3 linked regions of the Lentimonas sp. CC4 genome follow. Each later gene encodes a partner of the first gene's protein in a complex. Links are inferred from orthologs where the notes say so. Each region holds a gene or a part of one and is shown on either strand. Other genes may lie near its edges.

Region 1 (6,942 bases):
AATCCCAGTCCTCATCGATTACATAAAGGAGAACCATTCATCCAAAGCGAGAATCGGAGCCGTGTATACTCTGCATCTTATTGGAATCGACCGAACTGTTTTCGGTGGCTTTGAAGAAGACTTCCGAAACCAAGCAGCGAGGGATGCATTACTCAGCTTATTGAATCATGCAGACCTACAGCAGTTAGCTGCAAGACTGCTGATGCGTGATCCATGGCCATACGATGTGCCGTTTCTATTTGCCGCACTTGAAAATTCGCAGACTGACGCTTTGCCGATCTCCAAGGCTCTATTTCGCTACGGATTACAGAATATCCCATTCCGGCAAAAGGACGCAATTTCTAATAAGTCCCTGCTACTGCGAGAGGTTCCGACCCCCGAAGGAGGCGACTTGGTTGATCTATTTCGTGCCATGAAAACCGTCAGCCAAGGAGACATTGTAATCGAACCTGGTTTACTTCTCAGTTGGCCTTACCTTCCTCAGGCCCCTACTTGGAAATTTGGATCTCCAGCACAATCCAGCCGTTCCATTGAGAAAATATTGGATCAATATGTTGGCGAAGGCAGACCTTTTAACTACACCGACTTAGGATACCCAGTGGATTGGTTTACAGATGGAGGAAGCATACAACTGTGCTCCCCGATCACAATGAAGCGTCGATGGCTTAATTGGTGGAAATATAGCCTTCATCGGTATGCGCGACCAATGATAACGAATTGAGCGATTCACCCTTGCTAGGGTAAGTAAGTAGTCAGCAGATCCGCGGACCTTTGGCAGGAGGGCAAACGCAAAATATAAAGATCCCCATTCCCCTTGCTCCAAATTATACCTGAAGTAAAGATCTCAGAGATTAAAAGTGACTGTGACATTTCAATACAGCCGTTTGTTGATCTAGAACGTGCCTTCCAATCCAGCTCAACACGGCCTTTCCTGCGTAAAGAACCGCGTCCTACACCATTCATTTAAATTTAGCTTTTGGTCGCAATCGTTGCTTTGCATGAGACGCTAACCATCAAATCAGATAGAACGCACCGACACCGGCCAACACGGTCGCACCTAAAGCAATCGCGATGTGTTTGCGTAATTGCGTCGAACCGAGCGAGAAAACCAAGCCTGCCTTGAGCAAGGTGTTAGCGATCGCGGCGACAATTACTGCTTTCGCTGCCAAATCGGCGGTCACGATGCCATCCTTAAGATTATTGGTAATCGATAGCGCGATGGCATCGAGATCCGTCAGCCCCGAGACAAAGCTCAAAGCGAGCAGGCCCTCGCTCAGGCCGGAACTCATAAACACTTTTACGAGCACAGAAATGATGCCGTAAATCAGCGCGAACTTAATCGCAATCCCTAGCCCAAGCGGGTTTTTCAACTCGGGTATTTCCGTCGCTTCTCTGCCCTTCCGATACAACAGCCCGACGATCAGGATATACAACAAGCCTGGCACCGACAGCACCAGAAACGGCAACCATAGCGACGGGATAAACTCTGGGCAAATGAGCCCGAGTATGATGATCACGCGCGCCAGCATCACCGTGCAGGCCATCACAATTGCTAGGGCAAAGCCTAATGAAAGCGCGGGATAGACCTTCGACTCTCGGCTAAATGCCAGCGTCGTAGCCGTGCTCGATGCTAGGCCTCCCACGAACCCCGTCAGTATCACGCCAGAGCGTGTGCCGAGCATGCGAATCAACAAATACCCCACAAATCCAAGCCCCGAAATGAGCACCACCATCAGCCACAACGAATACGGATTGATCGCCTCCGACGGACCATAGCCTTGGTTCGGCACCAGTGGCAGCACGACTCCCGTGACCGCGACAAATTGCAGGGTTGAGCGAATATCCTCGTTCGTAAAACGCCGCGTCCACGAATGCGTGGTCTGCTTCAGCCCAAGTGTCACCATGGTTAAGGCGGCCAGCATCACCGCGAGCGGCAAATGATCCCAATACACCAGCGCACCGAGGAACAGGGTTATAATCGCAGCAGCGCCCGTTGTAAATCCCACCCGACTTTTATCTTTGTCCACGCGACCATGCAGCACGAGGTGCAGCCCGACTATCACTAGCGCCACGACAAAGCAGTAAGGTGCATAGCTCTCCGAGAGAAATGCCGAGGTATAACCGATCAACGCCCACAGCACGAACGTGCGTAAGCCAGCGAAGGAAGCATCGTGCTGATCTGTTCCCTGCTCCTGCTGATCCCCCCATTGGCGAATTAAGCCAATCAACGCGCCGAGACTGGCACTGAGAATAAGAGACTGGAGCAATAGATCCATAAAACCCAAACGTTTGTTCTAACTAAAAAATCTACAGTCACATTAAGCGGTCGACTCGATCAGGTCAAACCTTGGCAGTGGCCATATGCAATCGCATTGAGGTCGACTACCCCGCCCAGACTCTGCTGGTTGCGCTCCCATCGGTAAATTCATACTGCGCTAAATTTGCTTGCGCAGTAGCTAAGCGCAGGACGAACATATTACGAATGGAACATACGCCTTGCGCATTCGACGTTTGATTCCTCAACTACCCACCATGTCCTTTTCCAATTACAACTCCGCGCTGACACTCGAAGGTCTGCAAACCAAGCCCGAAGGGCAGTATCTGGAGCGGAAGGGGCGCGATACAAAGTCTTCAAAAATTGCCAACGAGTTGATCGGCATGCTCAACGCTGGCGGTGGCACTTTAGTATATGGGATGCATGATTCGGGCGCAGTGGAAGATTTGAATGTGCTCTCACCCCGCGAACTCGACGAGTATCGAAAGTTGGTGCACGACTACATTCACCCTCCGGCAAACATCGAACTGGAAGAACTCTTGCTAACCGATGGCACATTAATCTTCCTCTTTCACGTGGATCATGACTATGAGCGCCTATTTCAGCGCAAAGACAATGAAGCCGTCTACCTGCGTGTGGCGGATAGCAACAAAGGCCCCGAAAAGCGCGCAGAGGTTAAAAAACTGGAATACAATAAGGCGATTCGCTCTTACGAAGACGAAGTGCATGAGGATTTTGATCCCGCTGATTTCGACAACACCGTCTGCGAAGCATATCGCAAAGCAATGCACTACCAAGGCACTTTTGAAGCACTGGCAATAAAGCGAAATTTGGCGACTAAGCGTAATGGGCAGCTTCTCTTTAAAAACGCAGCGATCCTACTGTTTGCCATAGACCCCAGCCAATACATTGCGAATGCCTACGTGCGCTATGTCCGCTACACGGGCACCGAACGGCAAAGTGGGCAGCGGTTTAACGTCGTCAAAGATGAGCGCTTCGAAGACTGCATTCCAAACCTAATTCGCAAGCTAGAAGCATTCATGGAAGCTTCGTTGCGCGACTACTACTATCTCAACATGGAGAATGGACGGTTCGAACGAGTGCCGGAGTCCCCCAAAGACGCATGGATGGAGGGCATCGTGAACGCCCTGTGCCACCGTTCTTATAACCTACAGGGCAATTCGATCTACATTAAACATTTCGATGATCGGCTGGAAATATCCAACAGCGGCCCCCTACCTGCTCAAGTTACAATCGAAAACATCGGCCGCGAACGCTATGCGCGCAATCCGCGGATCACCCGCGTGCTCGCAGACATGGGCTATGTGCGCGAACTGAATGAAGGCGTGCCGCGTATCTTTGACGCCATGCGCGACTCCATGTTAGCAGAACCAGTCTATACTGATATCGAAAGCACAGTCACGTTAACGCTGCGTAATAAAGTAACCGCCCACAAAGAAACGATCTTCAGCGAGACCCTCGAGCGCATAGAAGCCAACTGGGAAGCACTCAACAACAGCCAACAACGGATCATCCAAATACTATTTGAAAAACAGGAGATGGATGTGCCTGCATTCGAGGACGTAATGCCTCTGACTGGGCAGGCAATACGTTATAATCTACGACACCTGATCGAGCTTAAAATGGTGGAGAGGTTGTCCGAAAAAAGACGTGATCCAAATGCCCTCTATCGTTTTTTAAATAAATAAGGATAAAGGAAGACGAAATAAGAATAAAGCACTTAACCATTATCAATCAGACACTTAAGTAACTAAATAGCAAAACAACCAAAAATAAGAATAAAAGCACCGAAAATAAGGATAAACACATAAGTAACTCCCAATAGCAGGACACAGCACGACAAAAACCATTTCCTACCATTAAGAAAAAAAAGCGTCGCACCTGCCTCAGCCCCCCACCTGAAAGGCCTTTCAGAGTCTATTCCTAGATATCTCATCACAACTCGCATAGTGAACCCCTGCCTCAAATCTGCTCTCGATCTCGTATTCCCACGGAGTTGTGTGCATTGTGGCGACGCGATCGAAGAATCGCCCTACGAGTTCCTCTGCGCTCCCTGCGCCCAAGAGATCCTGCCCTGCCTCCCGCCTGCCTGCAAAACCTGTGGCTATCCTTTTTTTGGAGCGGTCGTTGGCCCAAAGGTGTGCCCGCACTGCGTCGACCTCGATCCTGTCTTTGACCATGGTAAGGCGTTGTTTATCGCCAAAACCGCGGGACGCAGCCTCCTACATCATCTCAAATATCAGTCGGGCTTCTATGTATTGAGAGACCTTCAGAAAATAGTCACCACCTCGAGACATTATTATGACTACATTCAAGATGCCACCTTTGTGCCAGTTCCGTTACATCCGACCAAGCTACGAGAGCGCGGATTTAACCAAAGTGAGAGGATTGCTAAGATGCTGGTAGCAGCCACCGAAGGGCGCTCTCAAGTAGAACATCTGCTAATACGACGTGTGTATACACAGAGCCAAACCCGCCTGAATCATGTGGAACGTCACCGAAACGTAAAAAATGCCTTTGCCTTAGCGCCCGATGCGGTTCTAATTCCCGACAAACAATACATCCTCGTCGACGACGTTTTTACCACAGGGTCGACACTCAACGCCTGCGCTCGTGTTCTCCGCGATGCAGGCGTCCTCCACCTGAACGTCGTCACCATTGGACATGGCTAGCGTCTGTTCCCTACATTTTAATTACTAACTTCATCTCACATCATGGCACTCTTCGGAAAACCACAATACTCGACAGTCACCGTAAAAAAGAAGGATATCCCCAAGGATCTTTGGACGAAATGCCCAAAAACTGGTGAAATCATCTATAATAAGGTGCTCAAAGAGAACCTTATGGTCGTGCCATCCAGCGGCTACCACTTCCCGCTCAAAGCACGTGACCGCATCCATTCGATGCTGGACGAAGGCACTTTCGAAGAGATGGACATGGGTGTCAGTTCGCTCGACCCACTTGAGTTCAACGCGACGAGCTCTTACCCTGAAAAGCTGAAAGCCAACCAGAACAAGACCAAGGAGACCGACACCGTCATCTCTGGCGTCGGCATCATGGGTGGCATCAAGGTGAGCATCGCAGTCATGGACTTTCGCTTCATGGCAGCTAGCCTCGGCTCTGCAGCTGGCGAAAAGTTGACCCGCACCATTGAGCGCGGTGTCGATCAAAAGATTCCCGTCATCATCGTCTCTGCTTCGGGTGGTGCACGTATGCAGGAAGGCATCCTCAGCCTCATGCAAATGGCCAAAACCAGCGCGGCACTCGCCCGCTTGAGTGAAGCAAAGATCCCTTATTTCTCGATTTTGACCAACCCGACCATGGCTGGTGTCATGGCAAGTTACGCGTCCCTCGGTGATGTCATCATCGCCGAGCCCGAAGCATTGATTGGTTTTGCAGGCCCTCGCGTGATCAAAGAAACCACACAACAGGATCTTCCTGCCGGTTTCCAAACATCCGAATTCCTAGTCGACCGCGGTCTGATTGACCTGATCATCCCACGTGGCGAAATGCGCGATCGTATGATCAACATGCTCAAGGCGCTCTACCGAGCACCGAAAGCGGCAAAAGCTAGCTAAGCACCTTGGCCATATGTCTGCGCCGGCCGACTATAACGCGACACGCGACTATCTGTATTCCCTTAAACACAAGGGCGCAAAATACGGCATTGATCGTATGCGCCTGTTCGTGGATGCACTCGGGCACCCTGAAGAAGCGTTCCCGGTCATCCACGTCGCCGGCACCAACGGCAAAGGCTCGACCTGCTCGATGCTGGAGTCGATCTACCGCGCCAACGGCTACAAAACGGGGCTCTACTCCTCGCCACACTTAGTGCGCCAAGGTGAGCGCGTGCAGGTCAACCGCGAGATTCTGGACGAGGCCGACATTGTGGCCTACACCAAGCACCTCAAGCCCGTCGCCGAACAGATCGGCGAAGGTGATCCCGACGACCATCCATCGTTCTTCGAATTTATGACGGCCATGGCGTTTTTGCGCTTCGCCGAAGCCAAAGTCGATCTCGCCTTCCTGGAAACCGGACTCGGCGGCCGTCTCGACGCGACCAACGTGGTCGATCCAGAACTCTCGATCATCACATCCGTCAGCCTCGACCACATCGAGCAACTCGGCGATACCATCGAGAAAATCAGTTGGGAGAAGGCCGGTATCATCAAGGCTGGCAAACCTGTGCTGATCGGTAAACTCCCCGACGCAGCCGAATCAGTGGTGCGCAGAGTCGCCCGCGACAAAGGTAGCCCACTCTACTCCGTCTGTGAGCGCTTCCCTGAGTTCGACGCACTCCCCGAAACCAATCTCTCTGGCTCCTGCCAACGTTGGAACGCCGCAACTGCCGTTTACGCGGCCGAAATTCTCAACGAACGCTTCCCGATCGATACCGCACGCACTGCCGAAGCGCTGCAAACCATTCACTGGCCCGGCCGTTGGGAGACGATCCAACTCGCCGACAAGACCCTCATTCTCGACGCCTCGCACAACCCCGAAGGCTCTGAGATGCTGGATGAGAATTTACAGAAGCTGTTCGAGCAGACCAAGCAAAAGCCGATCATCGTCGCGGGCACGCTCGGCGAGTTTCGCGCCCGCAGCCTGATGGCAGTCGTCAGCCGCCACGCCCGCGAGCTACATTTACT
Region 2 (6,715 bases), 940 kb from region 1 along the record:
AGGCCGCCTCGATCTGACCACCTCTCACCTCCGCCGTGACTAAACGCAGAAAGAGTGCCCCATTATGATCCACGCCCACTCCCTTATAGCGCGCCGCTTGATAGAAATCGATTGCATTGCGGTAGTCATTATTCAGGAAATAACAATCACCGATCAATCGGTTCAGTATCTGGCGCGACTCGAGGCTCTCCGTTTGATCGCGCAATTGGATCAAGAAATCGGCCGCCGCACGATATTGAGCTGGCGTCCGTTGCAACGCCGCATACGCCAGCAAACGATACACATTCGTAATCTCGCTCAACCCCGGAAATTGCTCCAATAAGCGTCGTGCATCCTCCTCGGCCGCAGTCGTTTCGCCGCGAGCAAGCGAAAGCTGACTACGAATATAATACATCTGTCCCAACAGAGGGTGCGCCCCCGCCTGCAGCCTGGGATCCTGCCCTGGCCCGGGCATAAAACCATTGAGAAAATCAATCAACTCCGCCCGCTCCAACGAAGTGCTCGCACCCGCCAGCAACTGAAGCGCCACTGCCATCACATCACGATTCTTCCCCTCACGCACCAACGCCCGTAACGCATCACGGCCGCTCAAAGTATCCGCTCCATATAAAAGCCCTTTCAACAGCAACAACTGCTCGCGCTGACTACTGCCATAGCCAGAGCGCGCGTTTGCCAATTCTGCAGTAATCAACGCAATCGCTTCTTCGCTACGCCCTTGATTGTGAAGAATAATCGCATACTCTCGCACATAAGGATACGCCGCCGAAGTGCCCATCAGCAGTTCAAATTGCTCCCGCGCCGCCGCCGCATACTCCTCGCTTGAAGGCGTCCTTAAAATCTGCTCGCGCAGTAGCAAACTATCAAAAAACGCCCGCTGCGCCTCGGAAACCGACGCCGCCTTCGCTTTTCTAAAGGCCGGGGCCACCCTTGCCGGTCGCCCCGAAAGCTCAGCCCGCAAGCCTCGTAATAAGTATAACCAAGGAAGCTCTTCTGGTGGCAACTCAGACTCAGAGACCTTTGCAAGCGCACTGTTCAGAGTCTCTTGATCCACATTGCGCCCACTGCCATACGCGCACACCGCCAAATACAAATGATAGCGATCCCCCTGCTCCGCCTCTGGCACCTCAGTTAACACCGAGCGAGCCACCACAAAACGACGTTGCGCAATCAATGAAGCAGCCAGTTGCACCTGCAGCTTAGCCCTGTCCTCTGGAGCCACCCCCGGAACCTCTAGTAGTTCACGATACAAACCCTCCGCCAACACCGCAAGCCCCGCCCCTAGCGCACGACCCGCAGCATCCGCCTTCCATTCAAAAACAACCAGCTCATTCGTATCCAGCACATCCACCTGATCAGTGACCAACGGCGCTTGCCCATGCACAACAGGAACGAGCGCTCCAATTAAGAGCACTGCGAACGCACAGCGTCGTTTCAAACGAATAAAGACAGAAAAGTTAAACAACATCTAAGGGTGTGAATGACAAAGAGTCCCGCCACAGGTTGCAAAAGGATTTTCACCCGATTCGACAATTGCCGCAGCACTAAAATGGTGAGCCAACAGTGCAACACGCCTCGCAAGCGCGATGGTCACTCTGAGAACAGTTAAGCGTAAACCATGCGCGCGCACTGATCACAGAAATGTGGCTCGCCTGCATCCTGAGCGCCGCGAGAGACCTCATTCGAGACTCTCAAGTGACAGCCACCGCATTTATGTGCCTCTACCTTCGCTAAGAAAGGCGCACGCTTTACCATTTTCTTCACTCGGTCGTATTGCTGGAGATAGTCTGCATCAACGCCAACACGCGCGGCTTCAACTTCCGCCCGAGCCGCATCGACCGATGCTTGTAGATTCTGCTCCCGTTCAGTCAGCAGGGCGATTTCTTTACGTTGCTCTTCAATTCGAACCAAAATGACCGCTTTTTCGGCCTCAAATGCTTCTTTGACCGTGTCAATATCCAGCATCAACTCGATCTCGCGCTCTTCCAGCGATGAAATTTCAGCTTCAGTTTGCTCAATCTGATGTGTGAGCGCCTGATACTCGTCGTTCTTCTTCACCTCCACCTGCTGAGTGCGAAAACGCTGAAGTGCAGTCTCCTTCCCTTTAACTTCCAGATCTAAGTCCTTACGCTCGACCTCCTTAGCGATCAGCGATTGACGCGCGGCCTCAATATTCGCCTCTTCTTCCGCAATCGCAGACTCAACTGCCGCGCGCTCTATCGGTATTCGAGCAAGATCTTGCTCGATTTTTAGGAGCGATACGTCGCGATGTTGAACAATAAGGAGTTTTTCGATTTGCGGGTCGGCCATAAGATGAGATAACTCTTGTCTACTCAAAACTGCCTCCCTCTTAGGGCAACCTTAAAGACATGACGGACGACACTTCTCTCCAAGACCAAATCGACGATGCCACATTTGACTTCACAATGGGCGAAAGCGAGGCAGCACTCACCAAACTAGCGACACTTAGCGCCGCTCACCCGGATTCATTTGAAACCTGGCACGCCCTGACTGAAATCCACTTTTCGGAGGGGCACTACGACAATGCACTAGAAGCTGCAGAGAAAGCGCACGCACTGAAGCCGGACGACATTCACATCAACACCAGCCTCTCTCGAATCTGGGTCGAGCGCGGCGATAAAGACAAGGCAGAGCACTACGGCGCACAGGCACGAATGCTTGGCTGGAAAGACGAACTTAAATCACCCCCCGAGAAGGACGGCATTTAGCGGCATTGACAGCCGATAAATCGACCCGCTAAATCGACTACTATACAAACTACCATGGAAGACGTAACCTACACTCTTGAATTCGAAAAACCTCTGCGCGAGCTAGAGAAGCAACTCATCACCCTCAACCAGGTCTCGAAAGAATCGAAGGTCGATGTCAGCAGCGAAATCGCGACGATCGAAAAGAAGATCGAGCAGATGAAGGCCGACATCTACTCGGATCTCACCGCTTGGCAACGCGTGCAACTCTCGCGTCACCCGAAGCGCCCCTACTCACTCGATTATATCGAGCGTGTATTCACCGACTTCGAAGAACTGCACGGTGATCGCCGCTTTCGCGAAGACGCTGCAATCGTCGGCGGCCCTGCTTTTATTGACGGCAAGCCAGTCATGGTCATTGGCCAACAAAAAGGCCGCAACACACGAGAAAATTTACTCCGCAACTTCGGTTGCCCACACCCAGAAGGCTACCGTAAAGCGATGCGCCTCATGGAAATGGCAGAGAAATTCGACATGCCCATCGTGACTCTAGTCGACACGCCGGGCGCCTATCCAGGCATCGGCGCTGAAGAACGCCACGTCGCCGAAGCCATCGCGGTGAACATTCGCGATATGAGCGCACTCAAAGTGCCGATCGTCACCATCGTGATCGGCGAAGGCGGCTCTGGCGGGGCACTCGGCATCGCAGTGGCCGACGAAGTCATGATCTTTGAAAACGGCTACTACTCAGTGATATCACCAGAAGGTTGCGCAGCGATTCTCTGGAAGGACCGCGCGGCAGCACCACACGCAGCGGACGCACTGAAATTCAGCCCGACCCACCTCAAGGGTTTCGGCGTGGTGGATCGTATCTTGCCTGAGCCGACTGGCGGCGCTCATCGCGATCACGATGAAGCTGCAGCGACAATGAAGGCTGCGATCCTCGAAACACTGAAGAAGCTCGAGAAAAAGAGCCTCAAGAAGTTGCTCGACGACCGCTACGAAAAATTCCGCAAGCTCGGGGAATACGCAGATACAGCAGCGGCCTCGTAAGGCACAACCACTCTACTACTCAAATCCCCGTCAGGTAACTGACGGGGATTTTTTTGTGTTCATTTCGGGAGGGACGAGCTCCGCCTCGTCCTACAGAGTGCTGGTGCTGAGCGGCTGGGCTCGGCGGACGGCGCGGAGGCTGAGCTTTACCCATAAGTTGAGAATGTGTGAAGTTAGTGGTAAAAAAGCTCCTTCCCTGCGAAGGGAAGGAGCCATTGATTTCTAACTTCACGACTCTCTGACTTATATAGAAGGATATGCTTGGCAGGGGAGGAGCTCAAAGAATCGCGTTCATCGCGACAACAAGAAGATACACACTTATGGGTAAAGCTCAGCACGGAGGCCACCCCTGCCAAAAAACAAAAGTCCCTAGCTACCAGCTCACTCGAAGACCGTCGTAAGCTAGGCGAATATTATCCGGCAAGTCTGCCTCTGTCGTCTCATGGTCGACCATATACGTCATGTGCGTCAGGAACGAAAGGCTCGCATCCATCTCCTTGGCCGTCTGAACTGCCTCGGATACAGACATATGCGAAGGGTGTGGTTCTGGACGCAAACCATCTAACACCACCACATCGGCATCTTCAGCAAGAAGCCGCGCTTCTTCGCCCACTTCTTTACAATCCGTATAGTAAGCGAATGATTTGCCTGTCTCTGCTTCTGTAAAGATCAGCCCAATCACCTGCATATTCCCATGCGGCAAATACACAGATTCAATACTACCACCTGGCACCTCCAGCACTTGCGGCATTTCCTCCAGCTTGAACGCAGGGTAACCCTTGACCACTGGCTTATCCAAAATCGCATACGGAAATATCTCCCGAATACGCTGCAGACCATCCGGACTGCTATAAACAGGAAGCGCAACGCCACCGTTCAGATCACAAAAGCGACGAAGATCATCCATCCCCAGAATATGGTCAGCGTGTGGATGCGTTAAAATAAAGGTGTCGATTTGTGTCACCTGATTTTGGATACACTGCATGCGAAACTCTGGAGCCGCATCAACTTGAATATGGTGACCGCCCATCTCGACATGAATCGAGGTCCGAGTGCGCCAGTTCATCGGGTTATCTAAATCACATCCTCCATCCGGCTGTGCAATCATCGGCACCCCCTGAGATGTGCCCGTGCCTAAAAATACAATTTCCATATATTCACACCGTTGCTACTTCCCCGTAAGCTGGCAACCGAGTATCTCAGCTCCACGAAAAATTAACCAAAGTTAATGGATCGGAGCATCTTCGACGCTCGGCGTGGTCTCTGACTCAACCAAATCAAGATACACCATACGATGGTCACTACCAATCAATGCGCCAGGAATATCCACAATATGCCCATCTCCCGCCTCTATCTGAGGTGAAAGCGAGCCCGAGACGACAAAGCCATCGACGAGCGAATAGACCACTTGTTTATGGTAATAATACGTCCACTGCTCCCCTCTCGAATCAGAAGCTGGGACTAATGCACCAATCTTCAAACGTCCCCGCTGATAGAAACGACGCAAGGTGCCACTGCCAGGATGATCGTTAAAGTCGCCGGCAATAATAAAATCCGCCACACCCATATCATACGTGCGCTCTACAATTCGATTTCGGCAAGCCTCGGCCTCACGCGTGCGACGCAGTTGAGAATCTGGATCCGCCTTCACATCCGTCCAACGGCTCTTCAAATGCACCACAAACAACTTAAATCGACTACCATCTGAACGTCCAAAAGAGACTTCAAGCATGCCTCGTTTCACTAATTCGCGACCGTCGATATACTTAAAATCTAAGTCTTCGTGCTTTACGACCTCAACTGGAGGCAACTTTGAGAGCACTGCCAAATGACGCACCTCATCCACTCCCTCCATATGGATCGCGTAGGGATAATGCACGCCATCCTGCGCAAGATCCGCACGTAATTCCTCAAGAAACGGCAGCGTCCCCATCTCCTGTAGCGCCAATACATCTGGCAATGAGCCTTTGATCACTTCACGAATGATCGCCTTCTCCGCCTCTGGCTTCGGATAAGACGGACGCCAGACCGCACCGACATGTCGATCCATCACTAAATAATTATTCAGATTATAAGTCGCTAAACGAACGGATTCTGCGGATGCCGAACACAGGCAAAGAAGCCCCAAACAACACAGATATAACTGACTCAACATCAAACGCATAACTTAAATATACTATATACCGCTATCGATTTAGCAACGAACTTTCGCGTTCGAGCAGCGTCGGGTGCGAATAGTAGAATCGGCTATACGAGGGATGCGGCGTTAAGTTGCTCAAATTCTCCTTGTGTAATTTCTTCAACGCGCGGATCAATGGCTCTGCGGTGTCCATCGCATCGCGTGCAAACGCATCTGCCTCATACTCATGCTTACGCGACCACAGACTGGTAAAAGGCGACAGCCAAAACGTCAACAAACCACTCAGCAGCATGAACAGCAACAACACTGGCACAAACTCAGTTGCGGCCTCTCCACTAAAAGAAAACGCCTCGGCAAACCACGTGCCTCCAGCTAACCAACCGAGCAAGGCAAACATGCCAAGTGTCGTGGCACCCGAAAGTGCAATCATCTTAGGAATGTGCCCCTTTTTGTAGTGCCCGATCTCATGCGCGAGCACGGCCTCTAACTCCTCGTGCCCCATCTGCTCGATCAATGTATCATACAGCACGATACGGCGAAAGCGACCGAACCCTGCGAAGAATGCATTGGAGTGACCAGAGCGTTTACTCCCGTCGATCACCAGAATCGTTTGCGCCTTAAAGCCAGTGCGATCCGCAAGTGCGAACAGCCGATTCTTTAGCTCTCCATCTTCCATCGGCTCCATTTTATTAAATAGCGGCATAATGAACATCGGATAAGCAACGACCATCACCAGTTGAAAGATAAAGAAGACAGCAAAGCCCCACACCCACCAAAGCGACCCCGCACTGGTGACTAAAAAAATCAATAGTGCGAG
Region 3 (6,891 bases), 390 kb from region 1 along the record:
GATATTACCTAAAATATAACGATTCGCCTGATGAAAGACGAAATAATCCACTGCTTCCAAATCCACCTCTGCATAGTCCACTAACTCGCGCACAGCCTTCGGCTCCACAGTAATCGAAAAATTAAAAACCTCGGCGCCATCCATAACGAGGTTTTCAGCAGAGCGCACATTCCCGTCTTCATCCGCCACTTCGACCTGCGTCTCTACCGAACTCGGCATACGCTGCCCCCCTGCGGGCACGATCAATTTATCAAACCCTTTTCCATCTGTGCCGAGGCTAAACCACGCCTGCGCGGCCGTATCATCACCTTGAATCAAGGTCGCACTGCCCCCATCACCAAACAGCGGCGCAACGGTGCGATCTTTCGGGTTCACAACCCGACTCAGCGTATCACCGGCTAGCAACAGCACACGCTCGCAACCGCCCGCACTGACCATCATATGCGCCAACCATAGGCCATACACATAGCCCGAGCAGCCCAAATTCACATCCAGCGCAGCACAGCTCTTAGCCAAATCCAAACGGCCATGCAGCACTGCTGCATTACAAGGCTGCAAGTGATCCGGTGTTTGTGTGACAAAAATCAGCGCATCCACTTGATCGACCCCCACCTCACTGGCTTCGAGCAATCGTCGCGCTGCCGCCTCACATAAATCGACCGCGGTCGTGCCAGGGTCCACCACTCGGCGACGATCCAAGCCAATCGTCTTTCTCAGACGAGCGATTTGCTTCTCGTTACCTCCAAACAGATCAATCTCATCATCGATACACTTCTCTGATGTCGGAACACATGTCACCACACCTCCAATGCGCACACCACTAAAGCAACTTTTCGCCATAGTAGAACCATGTGGACTCCCGAAAGAAAGGGGAAGTCCAATTTCCCTCCGCCCAAATATAGCCACCTCAACGCACAAAGTGAGCAAAGCATTACGTCTTGCCCGAACCATGCTTAACAGTTTCATTCAACAGATAGCCCCCTCCACTAGAAACACCCAAATCACGACTCCCCATGCAACCGACTCGAAACGACATCGCAACCATCGTCCTCGAAACACTACACGAACTCGGGGAGGATCTCGAAAAAGAGGAACTCACCACAGCGGATGAAACCACACGCCTGTTCGGGGCTCGCAGTTCCCTAGACAGTATGAATCTAGTCAACTTCATTGCCGATGTCGAAGAACGTATCTCGGACGACTTCGAGATCGACATCACGCTCGCCAATCAAAGCGCAATGAGCCGCACACACTCCCCTTTCCGCAGAGTCTCCAGCTGCATCGACTATACGATGGAACTAATCGCAGAGCATCAAGCATGAGCAAAATCGCCCTCATCACAGGAACGCGCAAAGGAATCGGCCGCGCCCTAGCCGAACACTTATTACAGCAAGGCTGGATCGTTGCTGGCTGCAGTCGCCGCAACAGCGACATCGACTCGCCCAACTATCACCACTACAACCTCGACATCGCAGACGAAGACGCAGTGGTAAAAATGGTGCGCAGCATCAAGCGCACACTCGGACCGATGGACGCATTGATCAATAACGCAGGCATCGCGTCCATGAACCACCTACTGCTCACTCCTGCCAAAACCTGCCGCGCGATCTTCGAAACGAATGTCTTGGGCGGATTTATCTGCATGCGCGAATGCGCTAAGCAAATGAGCCGTAAGAAACATGGCCGCATCATTAACTTCAGCACAGTCGCCGCACCGCTCAACTTAGAAGGCGAAGCTATCTACGCAGCCAGTAAAGCCGCCATCGAATCACTCACACGCACTGCAGCCAAAGAGCTCGGCTCATACGGCATCACCGTCAATGCAATCGGCCCGACTCCGATCGACACAGACCTCATCCGCACCGTCCCCAAAGATGCCATCGACGCACTCATCGCGCGCCAAGCGATCCAGCGACTCGGCACGATCGATGATGTTATTAATTGTGTAGACTTCTTCCTGCGTGACGAAAGCGCTTTCATTTCAGGGCAAACACTTTACCTCGGAGGGATCTCCTAACTACTAAATATGAGCGATTGGCTATTCGAACGTTTCAAAGAATTCGGTGAGCGCCCCTTCCTCGCACAAGACTCCGAAACTCACACCTACTCCGAGCTTTCCCAGCAAATCGAGGCTTACCGCAGCGCTCTAGCGCAACAAGGCCTACAAGCCGGCGATGTCGTCACCCTCGAAACCGACTACTCGCTACAAGGCATCGCCGCACTGTTTGCACTTTTTCAGTTACGTGCGATTGCCGCCCCCGTCGCCACCGTGTCTCAAACTGAAATCGAGATGCGCAGAGAAGTCGCCAACGCAAACTGGAGTCTCACGATCCACGAAGACCACACGCACACACTGTCCCGACTCGTCGATCCACAAGAACAAGCACCACACGCACTCATCGTAGAAGTCACTCAAAGCGGAGCGGCAGGCCTTATATTATTTAGCAGCGGCAGCACTGGCCACCCCAAGGCCATGATCCACAACACCGATCACCTACTCAATCAGTTTGCTAAAAAACGTAAACGCAGACTCAGCATCCTGATCTTCCTGCTCTTCGATCACATCGGAGGCCTCAACACACTCTTCAACGGCCTCGCAAGCGGCGCGCTCATTGTCACGCCACGCTCACGTGACGCCAATATCGTCGCCGAAGCCATTCAGCGCCACGGCGTCAATCTACTGCCAGCATCTCCGACCTTCCTCAACCTATTCCTACTCAGCGGCGCCCACCGGAACTACGACCTCTCTAGCCTCCGCTTCATAACGTATGGCACCGAACCAATGCCAGAAAGCCTACTACTGAGACTCAAAGAAGCGCTACCCGACGTCGCCTTCATCCAAACATTCGGCACCAGCGAAACTGGGATCTCACAAACGGTCAGTCGCTCTTCCAGCAGCACACAAATTAAAATCGACGACCCTAACTCCGAACACAAAATCGTCGAAGGCGAACTCTGGCTGCGCTCCAAAAGCCAAATCCTAGGCTACCTCAACCACGAGATGTCGCGCTTCACTGCCGACGGCTGGTTTAAAACTGGTGACCTCGTCGAAGAAGCCGACGACGGATTCCTCACGATTACAGGCCGACGGGAAGATATAATTAATGTCGGCGGCGAAAAAGTCACTCCCTCGGAAGTCGAAAGCATCTTGCTCGAACTCCCAGAAGTCGCCGATTGCCTCGTCTATGGCCAACTAAATGCAATCACGGGCCAAAACGTTGCAGCTGAAGTCGTCCCCGCTCAAGACACCGACCGCAAGGCACTCAAGCGCAAGATCAAGCAACATTGCCGCAAAGCACTCAGCCCCTACAAAGTGCCCGCACGCATTCAATTTACAGATCAGACAACATTCAGTGACCGCTTCAAAAAAAGCCGAATCGCACAGGCCAAACCAAACGACTAAACTACGTTTTTGCATCTACCCCCCCCTGATCAAATACGTAACAAAGTCATTGCACCCAAGCGAAAGCTCCACTTACATGATCGGTAATTCAATCTTATGCACTCCATAGAGCACAGAGATTTGATTCACACTCTCTATTAAATTAAAGCCCTCAGAAAGGAATCACCTTGGACTTAAAAGCTATCAAACAGGTCGTTGAAATGATGAAACGTTCGGAAATTTCCGAATTCGAAATCGAGGAGGAAGGCTTCAAGCTACGCCTCAGCCGCAAGAATGGCGAAACTCAGATCATTCAAGCCGCAGCACCACTCGCAGCCGCGCCAGTAGCTGCCGCAGCGCCAGTAGCAGCTGCCGCAGCACCAGCCGCACCGGTCGAAGAAGTCGGCATCTCCATCGTCAAATCTCCGATGGTCGGAACTTTCTACGCAGCAGCCTCCCCTGAGAGCCCTGCATTCGCTAAGATTGGCACAAAAGTGAACGCAGACTCGACCGTCTGCATCATCGAAGCCATGAAGGTGATGAACGAAATCCAAGCCGAAATCAGCGGCACCATCACAGAAGTTCTCATCGAGAACGGTGAAGCCGTCGAATACGGCCAGCCGCTTTTCAAAGTTAAAACGGCTTAATCCGGATGCTTAAAAAAGTTCTCATCGCAAATCGAGGCGAAATCGCACTTCGCATCGTCCGCGCTTGTAACGAACTTGGGATTAAGACGCTTGCCGTCTATTCCGAGGCAGACGAGCAATCTCTCCACGTGCAACTCGCTGACGAAGCAATCTGCATCGGCCCAGCTGCGGGCAACCTCAGCTACCTAAAGGGTGATCGCATCATCGCGGCTGCCGAGATTGCAGATGTGGATGGCATTCACCCCGGCTACGGCTTCCTTGCCGAAAACGCTGATTTCGCCGAGCAATGCGCCGAATGTGGCATCAAGTTTATCGGACCTGGCTCCGAAGCGATCATCAATTTCGGCGACAAGGCTAAGGCACGCGACATGGCAATCAAAGCCAAGGTGCCAGTCATCCCAGGTAGTGATGGCACTGTTGACAATGAAAAGGACGCACTCGCAACTGCCAAAAAAATTGGTTTCCCGGTCATCATTAAGGCTGTCGCCGGTGGCGGCGGCAAGGGCATGCGCACCGCGCACAACACAGTCGCATTCGTTAAAGAATACAACAATGCCCGTAACGAAGCCGAAAAGGCATTCGGCAACGGCGCCGTATATCTCGAACGCTTCCTAGACGCGCCACGTCATATTGAAATCCAGCTCCTCGGCGACCAATTCGGCAACGTGATCCACCTCGGCGAGCGTGATTGCTCAATTCAACGTCGCCACCAAAAGGTGATCGAAGAAGCGCCCTCCCCATTCATTTCGGAGAAAATCCGCAAACAAATGGGTCGTGACGCAGTCAAACTGGCAAAGTCAGTCAACTACGAAGGTGCCGGCACCGTTGAGTTCCTCGTCGATGGCAACGGCGACTATTTCTTCATCGAAATGAACACCCGCATCCAAGTGGAGCACGGTGTCACCGAAGAAGTCACAGGTGTTGACTTGGTCAAAGAACAGCTCCTCATCGCCAGCGGCAAGCCACTCAGCTACAAGCAGGACGACATCAAGATCACCAAGCACTGCATCGAGTGTCGCGTATGCGCCGAAGATCCGGGTCGCAACTTTGCACCCTGCCCGGGTGAAATCGGGCTCTATTACGCCCCAGGAGGCCACGGTGTGCGCATCGACTCGCATTGCTACAGCGGCTACACGATTCCGCCCTACTACGATAGCATGATCGCAAAGGTCATGACTTTCGGCAAAACACGTGAGCTAGCACTCGACCGCATGGATCGTGCACTTGGCGAATACTTGATCCGCGGCATTAAAACGAACATCCCGTTCTCCCGCGCAATCATCCGCGACCCGATCTTCCGCGAAGGCAAAGCGACCACGAAATATATCGAGGAGTTCATCGAGCGCGTCCCCAAGGATCTTTACACCTAATAAATAACAACAGTATATTGCACCAATCATGAGCAACGAATCTGAAAACAGTAACGAGTCCACAATCCCAACAGTGTCCGAAGGCTCGAACACTCTCGGTGAAATCCGTATCAACCACAGCGTGGTTGCGAGCATCGTTCGCTTGGCAGCCCTCGAAGTCGTAGGCGTCGCCGCAGTTGGCGGTGGTTTTGTCGATGGCATCGCAGAAATCTTCTCCAAAAAAGGAGATGAGCGCGGCGTCCGTGTAGATGAAGACGAGGTAGGCGACTACCAAATCGAGATTCGCGTAATCCTCCGTTTCGGCGTTGAGCTCGCAACTGTTGGCAACGAAATCCAGCAGCGCATCGCTGAGCAGGTCGAAAAAATGACCAGCAAGACCGTCGCCCGCGTCAATGTCATCATCGATGGTGTCCGCACCACCGAACAAGAAAAAGAGGCAAAAGACGAGTGGGACGGCCAAGCGCACGTTGACTAGTCCGGACAGGAGACGGGGCACTCTTGTCCCGTTTCTCATCTGCCACTGAAGGCGCCATCTTCGCACACAAGCACACTATGAATTGGACTGAGATCACCGAGGCGCTGAGCCACTTCGCTGAGCCAACGTATCTGTATGCAGCTGGAGCCTTTATCGCGCTCTCATTCGCGCTGATACTACTGCTTCGCCGTCAGCCAAAAAAGATCGTCGCATATCGCACCGAAAACGGCCGCGTCATGGTCAGCCGCACTGCGATCGTGGAACTGATCCGCACGTCCTGCCAACAAATCAACGACGTCACCAAGCCAAGTGTCAAAATTAAGGTCAAAGGTAAGACCACTCACTTTGACGTTCAAATTCAACTCATGAGCGGCGGCCGCCTCAGAGAGATCGAGCAAACCTTACAAGAGCACCTGCGCCATTGTCTCACCGAAAACCTCGGCATCGAGAACCTAGGCAAAATCAACATCGTCGCCACAGGCTTTAAAAGCGGCCGCATCCAAGTCTCCAGCCCGATCACGAGTAAAGATAAGCCTGCTGAGCTAGATGTCATACAAGACGTTGAGCCGGAATCTGTCGAAGCCCTGCAAGAAGAGCTCAAACAGAAATCTCTTTAGCCGCGAGCGTATTGAGTTACCACACTTGCCGATGAACCGGACGCAAAAATTGCTGTCATAGACGTTCATCCGATGAAATCACAGAATTCGACCACGATCAAAACACTCACCACCTTCGCCTGCTTCAGCGCCATGGCATTGCTGAACGCGTGCACCCCGAAGGCCGAACTAGAACCCGGCCTCGACGAGCTTTCCGCGCGCTTCCAAGCGGCCAATAAAGCCGATACGATCGAGCCTATGCTCGACCTCTACTACCTGGAAGGCTGCGACAAAATGATCACCTCTCGCCTCAAAGGCGCACTCAACTTCGAACTCGGATTCCCGATCGAGCGCATCGAGTTTGAGCCACTCTCCGGTGCATCCGAAGAAACAATCGAATTCACCTACAACGGCACGAGCT

The links.
Region 2: the proteins of accD (region 1) and GZZ87_RS08095 are in contact, whole or in part, in a solved structure (PDB 8UXZ), measured with the Escherichia coli proteins. The link is inferred for Lentimonas sp. CC4 from one-to-one orthologs.
Region 3: the proteins of accD (region 1) and accC are in contact, whole or in part, in a solved structure (PDB 8UXZ), measured with the Escherichia coli proteins. The link is inferred for Lentimonas sp. CC4 from one-to-one orthologs.

The regions. Positions count from the first base shown.
Region 1 is NZ_CACVBO010000001.1:876,602-883,543, forward strand. What follows is about bases 3,958-6,942. They hold accD (acetyl-CoA carboxylase, carboxyltransferase subunit beta), read left to right. Parts: upstream 3,958-5,010; coding sequence 5,011-5,874; downstream 5,875-6,942. Other genes in these bases: GZZ87_RS03890 (ATP-binding protein), read left to right, coding at 3,958-3,984; GZZ87_RS03895 (ComF family protein), read left to right, coding at 4,246-4,968; GZZ87_RS03905 (folylpolyglutamate synthase/dihydrofolate synthase family protein), read left to right, coding at 5,888-6,942. Also shown: GZZ87_RS03880 (hypothetical protein), read left to right, coding at 1-721; GZZ87_RS03885 (MgtC/SapB family protein), read right to left, coding at 1,014-2,276; more of GZZ87_RS03890, read left to right, coding at 2,533-3,957.
Region 2 is NZ_CACVBO010000001.1:1,822,242-1,828,956, reverse strand. Bases 2,012-4,769 are described here. They hold GZZ87_RS08095 (acetyl-CoA carboxylase carboxyltransferase subunit alpha), read left to right. Parts: upstream 2,012-2,780; coding sequence 2,781-3,758; downstream 3,759-4,769. Other genes in these bases: GZZ87_RS08090 (MBL fold metallo-hydrolase), read right to left, coding at 4,132-4,769; GZZ87_RS08100 (tetratricopeptide repeat protein), read left to right, coding at 2,367-2,726; GZZ87_RS08105 (hypothetical protein), read right to left, coding at 2,012-2,307. Outside these bases: GZZ87_RS08110 (tetratricopeptide repeat protein), read right to left, coding at 1-1,465; more of GZZ87_RS08105, read right to left, coding at 1,603-2,011; more of GZZ87_RS08090, read right to left, coding at 4,770-4,911; GZZ87_RS08085 (endonuclease/exonuclease/phosphatase family protein), read right to left, coding at 4,984-5,913; GZZ87_RS08080 (M48 family metallopeptidase), read right to left, coding at 5,945-6,715. UniProt on the Escherichia coli protein: Component of the acetyl coenzyme A carboxylase (ACC) complex. First, biotin carboxylase catalyzes the carboxylation of biotin on its carrier protein (BCCP) and then the CO(2) group is transferred by the carboxyltransferase to acetyl-CoA to form malonyl-CoA.
Region 3 is NZ_CACVBO010000001.1:1,265,687-1,272,577, reverse strand. The notes cover bases 3,283-6,216. They hold accC (acetyl-CoA carboxylase biotin carboxylase subunit), read left to right. Parts: upstream 3,283-4,034; coding sequence 4,035-5,399; downstream 5,400-6,216. Other genes in these bases: amaP (alkaline shock response membrane anchor protein AmaP), read left to right, coding at 5,952-6,216; GZZ87_RS05550 (Asp23/Gls24 family envelope stress response protein), read left to right, coding at 5,428-5,874; accB (acetyl-CoA carboxylase biotin carboxyl carrier protein), read left to right, coding at 3,571-4,029; GZZ87_RS05565 (fatty acid--CoA ligase family protein), read left to right, coding at 3,283-3,403. In the rest of the region: GZZ87_RS05580 (3-oxoacyl-[acyl-carrier-protein] synthase III C-terminal domain-containing protein), read right to left, coding at 1-840; GZZ87_RS05575 (hypothetical protein), read left to right, coding at 1,014-1,322; GZZ87_RS05570 (SDR family oxidoreductase), read left to right, coding at 1,319-2,017; more of GZZ87_RS05565, read left to right, coding at 2,027-3,282; more of amaP, read left to right, coding at 6,217-6,491; GZZ87_RS05540 (hypothetical protein), read left to right, coding at 6,564-6,891. UniProt on the Escherichia coli protein: This protein is a component of the acetyl coenzyme A carboxylase complex; first, biotin carboxylase catalyzes the carboxylation of the carrier protein and then the transcarboxylase transfers the carboxyl group to form malonyl-CoA.